Regions from separate parts of the Paenibacillus pabuli genome, predicted to be linked through region 2. Evidence: predicted binding sites of a transcription regulator. Region 2 holds the regulator's gene; the other holds the start of a gene.
The links. Region 2 encodes Rex, which represses fermentation and respiration genes when NADH is low (regulators of the CRP and FNR family bind a similar motif). Its sites were predicted from a motif close to TTGTGAAATATTTCACAA; they were not measured.

Region 1: the regulator Rex is predicted to act here: its motif matches at 4,955-4,972, upstream of nadA (quinolinate synthase NadA).

Annotation. Positions count from the first base shown of each region.
Region 1 covers NZ_JBDOIO010000005.1:867,601-875,441, reverse strand. The annotation lists gene hslO (Hsp33 family molecular chaperone HslO) at 1-491, opposite strand, end outside; gene ABGV42_RS30645 (type III pantothenate kinase) at 650-1,420, opposite strand; gene nadC (carboxylating nicotinate-nucleotide diphosphorylase) at 1,427-2,293, opposite strand; gene nadB (L-aspartate oxidase) at 2,290-3,909, opposite strand; gene nadA (quinolinate synthase NadA) at 3,945-4,883, opposite strand; gene ftsH (ATP-dependent zinc metalloprotease FtsH) at 5,181-7,226, opposite strand; gene hpt (hypoxanthine phosphoribosyltransferase) at 7,328-7,841, opposite strand, start outside.
Region 2 covers NZ_JBDOIO010000004.1:1,452,681-1,460,521, forward strand. The annotation lists gene ABGV42_RS26260 (tetratricopeptide repeat protein) at 1-335, shown strand, start outside; gene dinG (ATP-dependent DNA helicase DinG) at 496-3,366, shown strand; gene ABGV42_RS26270 (redox-sensing transcriptional repressor Rex) at 3,555-4,208, shown strand; gene ABGV42_RS26275 (amidohydrolase) at 4,195-5,499, shown strand; gene ABGV42_RS26280 (hypothetical protein) at 5,544-6,074, shown strand; gene ABGV42_RS26285 (hypothetical protein) at 6,374-6,901, shown strand; gene ABGV42_RS26290 (AAA family ATPase) at 6,894-7,841, shown strand, end outside.

The DNA.
Region 1 (7,841 bases), on a different contig from region 2:
ACGCCTACAGCAGAAGGTGTCTGCTCCGATTTGGCAAAATAGTATGTGAAGTCTTCGCCCAGCTCTCCCGAAATAATCGGCACACTACCACGATAAGGTTCCTTCAGGCCAAGGTCTTTCGTTACGTTCACGAAGCCCTCTGTGCCCACAACTCCTCTAACGTCAAGCTTACCCATGCTGTTGCTTGGCAAATGCACATGCGGATTCGTCACATAACCACGAACTTCCCCTTTGGCATTGGCATCGGCAACGATCTGTCCAATGGGACCGTCGCCCTTGACCTGAATAGTCAGCTTCTCTTCACCTTTAAGCATTGCACCCATGATGGCTGCAGTGGTTACCGTACGCCCCATGGCAGCTGTAGCCGTGGGAAACGTATCATGTCTTCTGCGCAATTCCTCAACCAACTCCGTCGTTTGGACAGCAAAGGCTCTAACCCGTCCTTCCATTGCTGTACCGCGAATCAAGCGGTCCTGTTTGTTGTTTTCCAAGTCATTCAGCCTCCTTTGGCGTATACTATATTATCTCTGAAACACGATATATAAATTGATTTGGACGTGCCTTCAACTTATAAATCCGTTCAATTTACAGAAAAAACGGCACAATACGTAAGACTGTTAAATCAGCCCGCTGCATGCCGTCTCTTTCCTTACCTTTCCCGGTTCCGCTCATAAATGATACGCAGCCCTTCCAGCGTAAGCAGCGGATCGACTTCCTCGATGCTGCGTGTCTCCTCTGCAATCAGAGGTGCAAGCCCCCCGGTTGCAATGACTTTGGGCTCTACGCCCATCTCTGTACGAATGCGATCAACAATTCCGTCGACCTGCCCGGCATAGCCATAAATGATACCAGCCTGCATGGCATGCACCGTATTGCGTCCTATGACCTTCTTCGGCTTCTCCAGTTCGATGCGAGGCAGCTTGGATGCCCGCTCATAGAGCGCTTCGGTGGCAATATGAATGCCCGGTACGATGGCTCCCCCAAGATAGTTGCCCTTTTCATCAATACAATCGAAGGTCGTGGCAGTACCAAAGTCAACAACCACCAGTGGACCACCATATTTCTCAACGGCTGCCACCGCATTAACAATGCGATCTGCGCCTACCTCACGTGGATTTTCATACCTTAAGTTCAGGCCTGTTTTGATGCCAGGTCCGACAACCATCGGCTTTTTGCCAACATATTTTTCACACATCGTTTCCATCACATGCACAAGTGGAGGAACCACCGATGAGATGATGACTCCTTCGATGTCGCGTGTTGATATATCCGACATATGAAATAAATTATAAATCAATACGCCGTATTCATCCACTGTGGACTGACGGGATGTGCTCAGGCGAAAATGGTGGAGCAACGACCGGCCTTGATACACGCCGAGTACAATATTGCTGTTGCCCACGTCTACAACAAGAATCAAAGAGGTTCACCTCTCTTTCTTTTCGTTTAAATCTAGGCTGATATCAAGGCTCTCGAAAGAATAGGTTAACCTTCCAACTGAAATTACATCCACACCACTCTCGGCAATCCCCCGGATCGTGTTCAGAGAGACATTACCTGATGCTTCCACTTTTACATGCGGAGATTTTTTGCGAATAACTGTAACGGCCTCACGCATCTGATCCGGATGCATATTGTCCAGCATAATGATATCTGCACCTGCCTGCAAGGCTTCGTTCACCTGTGCCAGATTCTCTGTCTCCACCTCAATGGTCATCGTATGAGGAATGACAGCCCTTGCCCGCTGCACCGCTTCTGTGATGCCGCCTGCTCCTTTAATGTGGTTATCCTTAATCATAACCGCATCATACAATCCGAATCGATGATTCGCCCCTCCACCAATACGCACTGCATATTTTTCAAGCATGCGGTGGCCAGGTGTTGTTTTACGTGTATCAACCAATCTCGTAGAGAGACCCTCCAATGCATCAACATATGAACGTGTGCGTGTTGCAATACCAGACATGCGCTGCAGCAGGTTTAGCGCCAGCCGTTCACCTGTAAGCAAACTGTGGGTGCTTCCTTCCACTTCTGCCAGAGTCTTTCCACGTGTAACCTCGTCTCCATCCTGTACCGACGGTCTAAACACGAGCGATGGGTCTACCACCTGAAATACCAGTTCAGCTACCGATATGCCCGCAATGATCCCATGGTCTTTGGCGTGGATGACGGCCTTGGACTGATGGCCTGCCGGAATTGTCACGCTCGTGGTAACATCCCCTGCCCCCACATCCTCGCGAAGCCAGTTTTTAATGGATTCGATGAGTCCTTCATTATATCCATTCAGTATCATGACATCAATTCCTCCACAATCGCTTGTTCTCGTTGCTGCAAACTATGCTTCTGCCAAGCCGCATCATCACGAAGCGGGAAATCCTCGCGGTAATGTGCCCCCCGACTCTCCTGACGATGTAATGCTCCACTCGTTACCAGCCAGGCACAGGTCAGAAGATTGGCGTATTCCATCTCTTCCTTGTGTGTCAGCACATGATCGAAGATGTCCATTTCAATCTTCAGCTTATCCATGGCTCCTTGTAAGCCGACACCGTTACGTCTCAGGCCCACCTGACGAACCATCATCTTCTGCAAACGCAGACGCCGTTCGGAAATCGGCTGCTGCTCTTCCCATTTTCTAATCCCCGTACTATGCGGCAAAGGGCTTTCAATCTGTACTGAATTCAGCGGCGGCAGTGATTGAATACGTTCAACAATTCTGTGTCCAAAAACAATGGCTTCAGACAATGAGTTACTCGCCAGTCGATTGGCTCCGTGTACTCCCGTTGAGGAAACTTCACCGCAAGCAAACAACCTTCCAATGCTGCTCTCCCCGTTCAAGTCCGTTTTAACGCCGCCCATCATATAGTGTGCTGCAGGAGCAACCGGAATCCAGTCTGTGGTCATATCCAGTCCGTACCGCATACAGGTCTCATATATGGTAGGGAATCGATGCTTGATCAACTCTGCCGATTCATGAGTAATATCCAGATATACAAATGTACTGTTCGTCATCTCCATCTCACTGACAATCGCTCTTGCAACAATATCACGCGGAGCAAGTTCAAGCTGTGGATGATAACGTTCCATAAAACGCTCACCCTTGATATTTCGCAGAAATGCACCTTCACCCCGTACCGCTTCAGAAATCAAGAAGCGCGGAGCTCCCGGATAACATAGGGAAGTCGGGTGGAATTGGATGAACTCCATATCTCGAATGACTGCTCCCGCACGGTATGCCATGGCGATGCCATCAGCCGTAGCTACCTCCGGATTGGTTGTATAGCGGTACAATTGCCCCGCCCCGCCGGAACAGAGCACTGTAGCGCGCGCCTTTACAAATACCTTCTCGCCGTCCGATTTCTGAACCAGAGCCCCTACGCATTCTCCATGATCCGTGATTAAGTCAATGACAAAATGCTCATCCCAGACTTCAATACCTGAATGTTCACTTGCTTGAGCAGCAAGTGCTCTCACGATCTCATATCCAGTCGCATCTCCATTTGCATGCAAAATACGGCGGTGACTGTGCGCACCCTCCTGCGTCAACGCCAGCTCGCCGTTCTCCACATCAAACAACGTGCCCAGACGGATCAGTTCCTGTACTCCATCCGGGCCTTCGTTTACCAATGCTTCCACTGCCTCGCGGCGACACAGGCCCGCTCCAGCCACAAGTGTATCCTGCAGATGGTATGCAGGAGAATCATCTTCAGCGATTACAGCAGCGATGCCACCTTGTGCATAGCGGGTATTGCTCTCCAGTAACGACTTCTTCGTGATCATCAATACCTGGTTATGTTTGCTTGCCCTGATGGCGGTATACAATCCGGCAATGCCAGAACCAATAACGAGTACATCCGTCTCCACCATTGGCAGCACGGACAGATCAAAATCCACTATATATTGCGGTATCATCCTATTCACCTGTCTCGGAGCAAGAGTAGCGCATGCTACTTCACCAGTAACATGCGCTCTAGCGATTCTCTGGCTTTGTCTGCAACAGCCGGTGGCACGTAAATTTGCGGCTTCATCGTTTCCAGGCATTTAACCAGTTTCTTCAGGTTGTTGACCTTCATGTTTGGACACACCAGGAACTTGGTGGCAAAATGGAATTGTTTATCCGGGCTATCCAGTCGCAGCTGATATCCTGTGCCATCTTCCGTCCCTACGATGAATTCCTTGGCGGAAGAGTTTTTACAGTATTCAAGAATTGCCGTCGTGCTGCCTACAAAGTCTCCCATCTCCACAACTTCCGGACGACATTCCGGATGTACGACAAACTCGGCATTTGGATATTTGGCTCTCATCTCGACGACATCTTTTACGGTCAGCATATCGTGTGTGTTGCAATACCCTTCCCAGATGATCATTTTTTTGTCTGTATGCTGCTGAACATAGTGTCCCAGGTTTTTATCCGGCACCCAGATAATCTCATCAGAATCAACAGATTGAATCACCCGGACTGCATTGGCCGATGTACAACAGATGTCGGTCTCCGCCTTGATCTCAGCCGAGGAATTGATATACGTCACTACTTTTGCATTTGGATGCTGCGCTTTCAGTTTACGCAGGCCCTCAACATTCACCATGTCTGCCATAGGGCATCCTGCACGTTCATCCGGAATGATAACCGTTTTGTTCGGGGCTAAGATCTTAGCGCTTTCACCCATAAAATGAACCCCGCAAAATACAATGACATCCGCATCCGTTTGCGCGGCTTTTTGTGCCAGTAGGAATGAATCTCCGCGAAAATCGGCTACTTCCTGTACTTCGTCACGTTGGTAATAATGAGCAAGAATAATAGCGTTACGTTCCTTCTTCAACTCCATCAGCCGCTCTCGCAGCTCCCGGTTCATCTCAGCCTTGCGCTCTAAAGCCAGAGCTTCCACCTGTGATCCTCTCCTTTGACGGGACGGCGTCATGCGCCGTTTCCTGTGACTATCTGCGTCGATATTTTCGCTTGAGAAACGAATCACAAGCGGTTTAACACCTAATGTACACAACGTTCACGACTCTGTCAATAAATGAAAAAGGTGCAGAACAACGCCTTAATCAACTATTTCCTGCGTAGTTCGCGCTCTAGCTCGCAGTTATCATTATCTATGCAATTTGAATAAAACGCACAAAAAAAAGAGAGCCTCTCGGCTCTCTTTTATCTGTTCTCAGAACGCAGGTTCTGATAAACATTAAGACGTTGGCTTCGTACCGCCATCATCTGGGTCATTGCTGTTGCCTTTATCCAGATTCGGAGCATCGTTAGGGATATCTCCGGCCGGTGGCTCAGGTGTTTCATCTTTGCCTTGAATACGGACACGCACATCACCGATGTTATCGATGATTGGCTCTCCGCCTTCACTTGGCGTACCTTCGTTATCATCATCGCTCTCCGCTTTTGGAGTCAAGGAACCAGTCTCGATCAATTGTTTGATCTGATCCATTTCCAGTGTCTCCACTTCAAGCAACGTTTGAGCGATCAAATGCATCTCTCTTGTATGTTTTACGAGCAGGTCCTTACATTTCTCGTAACATTCATTGATAAAGCGCTGCATTTCCTGATCAATCTCATAAGCGATGGAATCCGAGTAATTCTGTTCATGGCCGATATCCCGTCCAAGGAATACCTGTCCTTGTGAACTTCCGAATTGCATAGGTCCCAATTTCTCACTCATACCGTATTCCATAACCATGCTGCGAACAATACCTGTCGCTTGCTGGAAGTCACTGTATGCACCAGTACCAATTTCACCAATGAACAATTCTTCTGCCACACGGCCCCCGAGGAGTCCTGTAACTTTGTCCAAGAGCTCTTGCTTGGTCACCAGCATACGGTCTTCTTTTGGCAACATGATTACATAACCACCCGCACGTCCGCGCGGAATGATGGTTACTTTATGTACCATATCGGCATGTTCCAAGAAGTATCCTACAATGGTATGGCCTGCTTCGTGATAAGCAACGATTCTTTTCTCGCGATCACTGATGACACGGCTCTTCTTCTCCGTACCTACGATGACACGGTCGATTGCCTCGTCAACTTCTTTCATGGAAATGTCTCTCCGGTTACGGCGCGCTGCAAGCAATGCCGCTTCGTTCAAGAGATTTTCAAGATCCGCACCAGAGAAGCCTGTCGTACGTTTCGCAATAATGTCCAGTTTCACATCTTTTGTGAGTGGTTTGTTGCGGGAGTGTACTTTCAGTACGGCTTCACGGCCTTTTACATCAGGGCGGTCAACCGTAATTTGACGGTCAAAACGTCCAGGACGCAGCAAGGCAGGGTCCAGAATGTCTGCACGGTTCGTTGCAGCAACGATGATAATTCCCTCGTTCGCTCCGAATCCATCCATTTCAACGAGCAACTGGTTGAGCGTTTGTTCACGTTCATCGTGACCACCGCCAAGGCCAGCTCCACGCTGACGTCCTACTGCATCAATCTCGTCAATAAAGATGATACATGGGGCGTTTTTCTTTGCATTTTCAAACAAGTCACGTACACGGGATGCACCGACACCGACAAACATTTCGACGAAGTCAGAACCCGAGATACTGAAGAACGGCACACCCGCTTCACCTGCAACGGCACGAGCAAGCAACGTTTTACCAGTACCCGGAGGCCCCACGAGCAATACGCCCTTAGGAATCCGTGCACCTACAGCTGCGAATTTGCGAGGATCCTTGAGGAAGTCAACGACCTCAACAAGCTCCTGCTTCTCTTCGTCCGCACCTGCGACGTCTTCAAATGTAACCCGCTTCTTCTCTTCGTTATAGAGACGGGCACGGCTTTTACCAAAGTTCATTACTTTACCGCCGCCGCCTTGTGCCTGATTAAACAGGAAGAAGAACAGCAGGAACATAATGATCAAAGGAATAAAGGATGTCAGAAGTGTCAGCCAGATGCTGTCACCTCTCATTGGCTCCTGATTTAACTTGAAATTATTAGCTTCACTTGCCGCTACAAGTTCACTAATCGCTTCATCCGTAGGAGGAATGTACGTTGAGAAATTTTCTGATTTGGCTTCGCTAGGCTTCTCTCTATATTGACCGGTCACAAGAAAAGACTGACCGTCGAATTGAACCGTCAATTCTGAGATGTTGTTCGCCTTAACCGCCGTGCGCAACTGATCATATCTAGGATTATCTGTGGCTTCGCCGCCATTGCTGACGAACTGCACTATGCCCACCACGACTAAAAAAAGAATCAAATAAAAACCAGAATTCCGGATGAACCGATTCATCCCCTACCTCCTCTCGAGACACTTTAATTATTTTAACATAGCCCGACATGGCTTCTCAACAGAAGGCACGAGCAGAACTGGGCTTGGAACTAGCATGCACTTTAACTGCTGTATACTTCCGGTTTCAAAATCCCGATGTAAGGGAGATTCCGGTACTTCTCGGCATAATCCAAACCGTATCCGACGATGAATGCGTCTGGGATGTCAAAGCCGGTGTAATGAGCTTCAAGCTCAACCTTACGGCCTGAAGGCTTGTCAAAAAGCGTAACCACGCGCACCGTTTCGGCACCGCGATTTTGCAGCAGCTCAATCAAATAACTGAGCGTAAGTCCACTATCGATAATATCCTCGACAATGAGAACCTCACGTCCTTCAACCGAGACATCGAGATCTTTGATGATCTTAACAACGCCTGACGATTTGGTGGATGCTCCATAACTCGATACTGCCATGAAATCCATTTCAACAGGTACCGTTATGTTTTTAACCAAATCAGCCATAAATATAAACGCACCCTTGAGCACGCAAATGACCAAAGGATTGCGACCTGCGTATTCGGCACTTAGTGTTGCGCCTAATTCCTTGACTTTACTTTGGATTTCTTCTTCACTGATC
Region 2 (7,841 bases):
ATCCGCAGGCGATTGTGCAATTTTCACAAATTATTGCCGAATATCCGGACAGTGCACTGACGCGGTACTATCTGGGACTTGCGCATATGAACCTCAATCAAACCACGGAAGCGGGAAGTCACCTGCGGCTAATCGTGCACCTGAATGGTTCTCCGAGGCTAAAGGGGCTAGCCTGCAATGCTCTGGGCTGCCTCGAAGCCAAGCTGGCGAATCCCAAAGGAGCATGTTCCCTGTTTGCACAGGCACTCCAGCATGACCCGACGTTGACCGAACCGTTGTATAACATGGAAGCCTGCAGGCTGAACAGCGGACAACTGCAATATGGAATAAGCTGACCTTACTTCAAATTGAAGTGTAGTGCAGCGGCATCAAGACGGTGTTTTCTCCTTATATATCTTGGAGGAAACACCGCCTTTTTTGTCAGTTAATTTTCAAATGCCCGTTTTTTTGCTATGCTGTAACATAGACTGGAATGGAAGGGACTTGTACATTGCAATGAAATTTGCCGTATTGGATTTCGAAACAACCGGCACGCAGTCCGACGGTGAGATTATACAAGCCGGACTTGCCATTATAGATCATGACTACAGCATAACTCAAATATATAGTTCTTATGTAAACCCTGGTGTGTCTATTCCTCCGTTTATTACGGGATTAACCGGGATTACGGACGAAGATGTGGCGAACGCTCCCTCACTCGAAGAGATGATGATGGAGATGGTTCCGCTGCTAGACGATGTTGTCCTTGTGGGACACAACGTGGCTTTTGATTTTCATTTCCTTCAGAATGCACTCGATCGATGCGGCTACTTGCCATTCACCGGACGCATTCTGGATACCATTGATTTTCTTAAAATTTCATTTCCTTCACTTGGTTCTTATCAACTGGGGTATGTATCTTCAGAATTCGGATTCCAGCATGACCGTCCTCATCAGGCAGACAGTGACGCCCTGGCAACAGCCTATGTGCTCCTGAAGTGTTTGGACGAATTGCGTCAATTGCCATTGATTACGATACAGCGTCTCAGCGACCTGTTTGCACCTGAGGACAGCGATCTGGGCTGGTTCTTCGACGGCATGCGCAGTGAGAAGGAAGCAGAGCCCATACAGGATCTAGATGGACATACGTATTACCGCCAATTGGCCTTGAATGTGAGTGACTGGACCGAGATCGGTGCTCCACGCGATGAACGTGAAGGTAATCCGCTTGAAGGTGTAAGTTTTGAGCAGTATATGGATCAGGTCCGGGCCAATCTGCAGGATACACTGGATCACTATGAAGAACGCGAGGCACAGACACAGATGTTCAGCAGTGTAAGGCAAGCGCTGGACGAAGAAAAGCATTTGTTAATTGAAGCAGGTACGGGTACAGGGAAATCCCTGGGGTACTTGCTGCCGGCGATATATGAAAGTGTGAAGCAGGAACGAAAAGTAATGGTTAGCACGCATACAATCAACCTGCAGGAACAGCTTCGGGAGCGTGATATCCCGCTGCTGACCAAAGTGGTTCCTTTTCCGTTTAAGGCTGCCGTGTTCAAAGGTCGGGGACACTACCTGTGTCTGAGGAAGTTTGAGCACAAGATCAACAAACGTGAGTTTGCTACACCGAAAGAAGATTATTTTACAGCCGCTCAAATGATTGTGTGGCTCACCCAGACAGAGACTGGAGATGATGAGGAGCTTAACCTCAGTGCACGCGGTGGGGACTTCTGGGAAACGGTACAGAGTGAATCGGAATCCTGTCTGGGACGTTCCTGTCCGTGGTTCAGGAAGTGCTTCTACCACCGGGCGAAGCATGAAGCAGGATTGTCTGATATCGTCATTACGAATCATTCCAAACTGTTTACGGATGTAAAAGCAGCTCATCAGCTGCTCCCTGCTTACGATAGTCTTGTCATTGACGAGGCTCATCATCTCGAGGATGTGGCGGGTAAGCACTTGGGTCTACACATGAAATATTTCACGTTGGTTCATACCCTGACCCGATTGTTTAAGGATAGTCGGAACGGTCAGCTTCCCATGCTGCGTACACAACTGGCGGGTCATGAGAATTCGGTGCAGTGGGGCTCAGTCATTGACCAGATGTTCCCGCTTGCTGTTGAAGTCAAAGAGATGTGGGATCGTTTGAGCGATGCCTTGTTTAGCTTGCTGCCTGAGCGGAGTGATGCTTCTCCGGGTGAAACGGGGCAATTTTCCCTCAGACTGAAGCCTTCAATGAAACCGGCGAAGTGGCAGGAGCTGCAGGATTACGAAAACCAGATTTATGTCACACTGGGGGACTTGATCCGTAAGGGAGACAAGCTGCTTCTTGAAGTCAAAGAAGACCAGGACGATTATCAATCGGATAGCTTGATCACGGACATTACAGGTCTGCTTAAGGATTTGGCAACGCTCAAAGAGAACCTTCGATTCTTCATGCGAATGGATGATGCCAAAACGGTATACTGGATGGAGGCGAGCGGCCAATTCCGCAGCAAATCACTGCAGCTCTATGCGGTTCCTGTTGATGTTAGTGCACAGCTGAAGGACATGTTCTTCGATAAAAAGAAAAGCGTTGTCCTTACTTCGGCTACGCTCTCTGTCGATAAGTCATTTCAGTTCATGATCGAACAGCTTGGCTTGCAGGAAGCGGCTGACAATAACCGTTTGCTGACGTCCATGCTGCCGTCACCATTCCGATACAGGGATCAGGCACTGCTGGTGATACCTCGTGATTTCCCAAGCGTAAAGGGCAGTGTTGGTGATGCTCACTTTGTCGACATGCTCGTAAGATCTCTGGCTGAAACGGCTATTGCGACACGAGGACGCATGATGGTGCTCTTTACTTCATACAGAATGCTGCGGCAGGTGTATGACCCATTAAAAGAGGCACTGTCGGGTAACGATATTTCGCTGCTCGGTCAAGGTGTGGACAGTGGCAGTCGTTCCAAGTTAACCCGCAGGTTTCAGGATGCGAAAGCAACGGTACTGCTCGGCACCAGCAGTTTCTGGGAAGGGGTCGATATCCCTGGAGAGGCGCTAACCTGTCTGGCCATTGTCAGATTGCCCTTCCAGCCACCGAACCATCCTCTTGTCGAAGCGAAGAGTGAACTGCTGCAGGAACAGAAAAAGAATCCGTTTATGAAGCTGTCTGTTCCACAGGCCGTAATTCGTTTCAAGCAGGGATTCGGAAGACTTGTCCGTACGGCAAAGGATCGAGGCATTGTCATCGTTTACGACACACGGGTGATTGAGTCTTATTACGGAAAGTATTTCTTATATTCATTACCGGGTCCCAAAATGGAGCATATGCTGACGGAACAGATGGTTCCCCGGATTAGCGAGTGGCTGGAAACACCAGCACAGGACCAATCTACTGTAAATTAGGTATGACGTCGTTGCGCAATAAGGGCTTCTCGCTGTAAACTTTATTAGAGTGTGGATCATCCTTGGAGCACTTTTAATTTTATATTTCATAAGGCATCTTGCATGATTTCATTCGGAGACGAAAACGGTTATGCGGGATGCTACATTTTTATTTATCTATCGTGGCCTTGGTAAGGGGGAGCAATGTAATGAAATCAGATAAAATTTCGGAAGCTGTGGTACGCAGATTGCCTGTTTACTTACGTTATTTGAGTGAACTGCATCAACGTGAGGTAGGCACGGTGTCATCACAGGAACTGGGACTACGCCTGGATCTTAATCCTGCCCAGATTCGCAAAGACCTTGCATACTTTGGGGACTTCGGTCGCAAAGGCATTGGATATGACGTATCGTATCTAATCGAAAAAATCCGTCATATCTTGAAAATTGATCAGCAAATCAATGTTGCTCTGGTCGGGGCGGGTAACTTGGGACATGCATTATCCAATTACAATGCCTATCTGAAAGACAACATGAAAATTGTTGCTGTTTTCGATGCATACGGCCCTAAGATCGGCAGTCAGATTAACAGCTTGAAGGTACAGCCCATGAATGAACTAACGGATTCGGTCAAAAAAGATAATATTCGTATTGGCATCATTACCGTTCCGGATACCGAAGCTCAGAACGTAGCCGATCAGCTCGTGGAATCCGGCATTGAAGCGATTCTGAACTTTGCACCAACCATCTTGAAAACACCACCGCACGTCCGTATTCATCATGCTGATTTTACAACGGATCTGCTTAGCCTGGCTTATTATCTGGAGAACGGAAAGGACGACGAGGAAGATGACGACAAATAGATGGGTAATTCATAACGGCAAATTTGCTGTGAATCAGGGTACGGAATGGACTGTGGTTCAAGGATATATGGTCGTTGAAGACGACAAGATTGTGCATATTGGTGAGACACTGCAAGATGGAGATGAGAACCTGCCGAAGGTTGATGGCAAAGGACTGGTCTTTTTGCCGGGTCTGATCAATACGCATGGTCACGCAGCCATGTCGCTTCTGAGAGGTCATGGGGACGATCTGGCCCTGCAAGTATGGCTTCAGGAGAAAATGTGGCCTATGGAGGCGAAAATGACGTCTGAGGACGTGTATTGGGGTACCTCCCTTTCTGTATTAGAAATGCTGAAAGGCGGAACGACTGCATTTCTGGATATGTATGACCATATGGACCAGGTGGCGAAGGTGGTTGAACAATCCGGTATCCGGGCCGCATTGGCACGTGGTGTTATTGGTCTCTGTTCTGAAGAAGAGCAATTGCGCAAACTGCAGGAATCGGCTGCGTTTGCACGCGAGTGGAACGGACAAGCTGGTGGTCGAATTACGACGATCATCTCACCGCATGCGCCGTATACTTGCCCTCCGGATTACATAGAGAAGCTGGTACAGGTTGCACATGATCTGGATCTGCCGCTGCACACCCATATGTCGGAAACCCTTCGCGAAGTCGAACAGAATGTAACGGATTATGGTCTGCGTCCAGTAGCACATTTGGAAAAGCTCGGTTTCTTCTCTCGTCCTTCTCTCGTAGCTCACGCTGTGCATTTGAATGATGAGGAGATTGAAATTCTGGCACGCCATGATGTAGCGGTCTCTCACAATCCGGGAAGCAACCTGAAGCTTGCTTCGGGTGTTGCGCGAGTTCCGGATCTGCTGAAAGCTGGAGTAACCGTATCTCTGGGAACAGACGGACCTGCAAGCAACAACAACCTGGATATGTTTGAAGAGATGAGACTGGCTGCTTTGATTCATAAGGGCGTATCCGGTGACCCAACAGCGGTACCAGCGGGGGAAGCGCTGCTGCTCGGAACGGGGTATGGTGCCAAATCCATCTTCCTGAACAATACGGGAGTACTCCAAGTAGGCATGAAGGCTGATTTCATTGCGCTAAATATTGAACAAGCACACTTCTATCCGCACACGGATCTGATCTCTCATACCATTTACTCCGCTTCAGCCAAAGATGTGGAGCATGTGTGGGTCGACGGCAAGCAGCTGGTGAAACATGGCGAATGTCTTACTATGGATGAAGAGCGCATTCTGCGCGAGTCTCAACTTGCATTTGACGGACTGCTCGCCCGTTAATTTCAGAATAGCAGCAGCGTCATAGGGGAAAGGAAGTACCGCTTTTGAAAAGAAAAAAGAAATGGATATGGATTTCGCTGCTCATCCTGATTTTGATTCTGTTTGGACTTCAGCGCTTTTATATCTATATTACCCAAGACCAGCGCAATGAAGAAGCACTAGCTATTCAAGCCGCACAGGAGCAGCTCGGGATAACTTCTTATGACGATCTCCGAAAATACGTCTGGGGTCAAAAAGAAGGCGAAGACAACATTTACTGGACGATGATGGCCAAAAATAAAGATAATCAAGACATCGCAGTTTGGGTCAAGTTTGATGCAAGCAATAAACCGGTCACAGGTAGTAATGCTGTGCACAGTGAATTGTTGCAGAACGGGTTGTCGGAAGCACAAGTTCGCAATCGATTCAGCACAGAAGTACCTGGCGGAGAGATCAAACGAATTATGCCTGGTGTCGTCAATGGCATCTATGTCTGGCAAGTTTATTACAATGACGACACACATAACTATTATCGATTCTATCGCTTCAGTAATGGAGAACAGGTTGATTTGGTCTATACTATTCCAAACAGCTAAACATATATTAAGAGGACTTTTTAGGTAAATTCTTCAAAGAACCGGCAGACGGAACCCCGTCTGATCCGGTTTTTTGGCGTATCTCAAAAATTATTCTGGATTTGAATAGTTAAAATTAATAATTTATTCATATTTTCGCCTTCGAAATTGTATATACGATGTGATATACTCAAATATGTATTCAAGAATACATTAAACAGGAATAAAACCTGTTGGGCACATCACAGGTCATTCGTACACAATTCATATTATGCCTATAAGCTATAGGGATGAGCCAAAATTTGGGAGGGGAAACTCACTTGAAGCTAAAAGTATTGCCTATTGCTTTAACTGCCGTCATTTCAGCCGTTGTGTTGTTTGGAGGTTGGTTTGTGTATCGTCAGGTGGCCATGCAGAATCCGATTGAAAAAATGGTGACCCAGTATGAAGGGGTTAATGATGTTCAGTTAACTATTAACCGTAATGATGTACAATTGAAACTTGATTTGCAACCAAATGTAGATTTGGGCAGATTGGTTCAATATATTCAGAAAGAAGGACAAACCCTGATCGGCTCCCGCGCATTGAAACTTGACGTGGTCGATCATTCGAACGAAGCCCTGGAGAACTGGTGGGGCGATGCCATGTTTACCGTTGCTCAAGCCATGGAGAACAAGCAATACACCGAAATTACACCTACATTATCCAAGATGGCGACCAATGGGATTCAAGTGAATACAGCCATGGATGACAATAACGTATATGTAAGTCTTAGAGACGGAGATGCCAGCAAGTTTATTATTCTGCCGCGTGTACCCGGCCAGATAGGAGTGTGGCCTAATGCCTAAATGGACGAAGGAAGTTGCCATTGGATTTGTCCCTGTGTTGATTATCTTTCTTGCTTTTATTGGCGTGAATATTTTCCCGATTCTGATCGCAGCAGCAGTTGTAGGCGGATTGCTGCTTATGATGCAGATGCGTGGTGGTATTACGGTTGGAGCAGGTCAGGAACGCAAGCGGAAGAAAAAAGGACCTTCCAAACTGACATTTGAGGAAATCGGCGGCCAGGAAAGTGCCAAGCAGGAGCTGCGTGAAGCGCTTGATTTTCTCATCCGACATGAAGAAATCCAGAAGTTCGGTATTCGCCCATTGAAAGGTATCCTGCTTACAGGACCTCCAGGAACAGGGAAAACACTGATGGCCAAAGCGGCTGCGCATTACACAGATTCCGTATTTGTTGCAGCTTCAGGCAGTGAGTTTGTTGAAATGTATGTCGGTGTCGGCGCAGGAAGAATTCGTGATTTATTTCGTGATGCTAGAACGCGTGCGGCCAAAGAAAATAAAGAGAATGCCATTATCTTCATCGATGAGATTGATGTTATTGGCGGTAAACGTGAAGGCGGTCAGCAGCGTGAGTATGATCAGACGCTCAATCAGCTGTTGACGGAAATGGACGGAATTTATACATCCGAAACACCTCGCATCCTCGTTATCGCAGCAACAAACCGTAAGGAAATGCTGGACAGTGCCTTAACCCGTCCGGGACGTTTTGACCGTCATATCCAGGTTGACCTGCCTGACAAGAAAGGTAGAAAGCACATTTTGGAGCTCCATGCAGTAAATAAACCTCTGATGGAGGGTGTGAGCCTGGAGAAAACAGCGGAGGAATCCTACGGCTTCTCGGGTGCACAGCTGGAAAGTGTCATGAATGAAGCGGCAATCTACGCGATGAGAGATGGGCTGCTCAACATTGAACAGCGCCACTTGTCTCTGGCGATTGATAAAGTC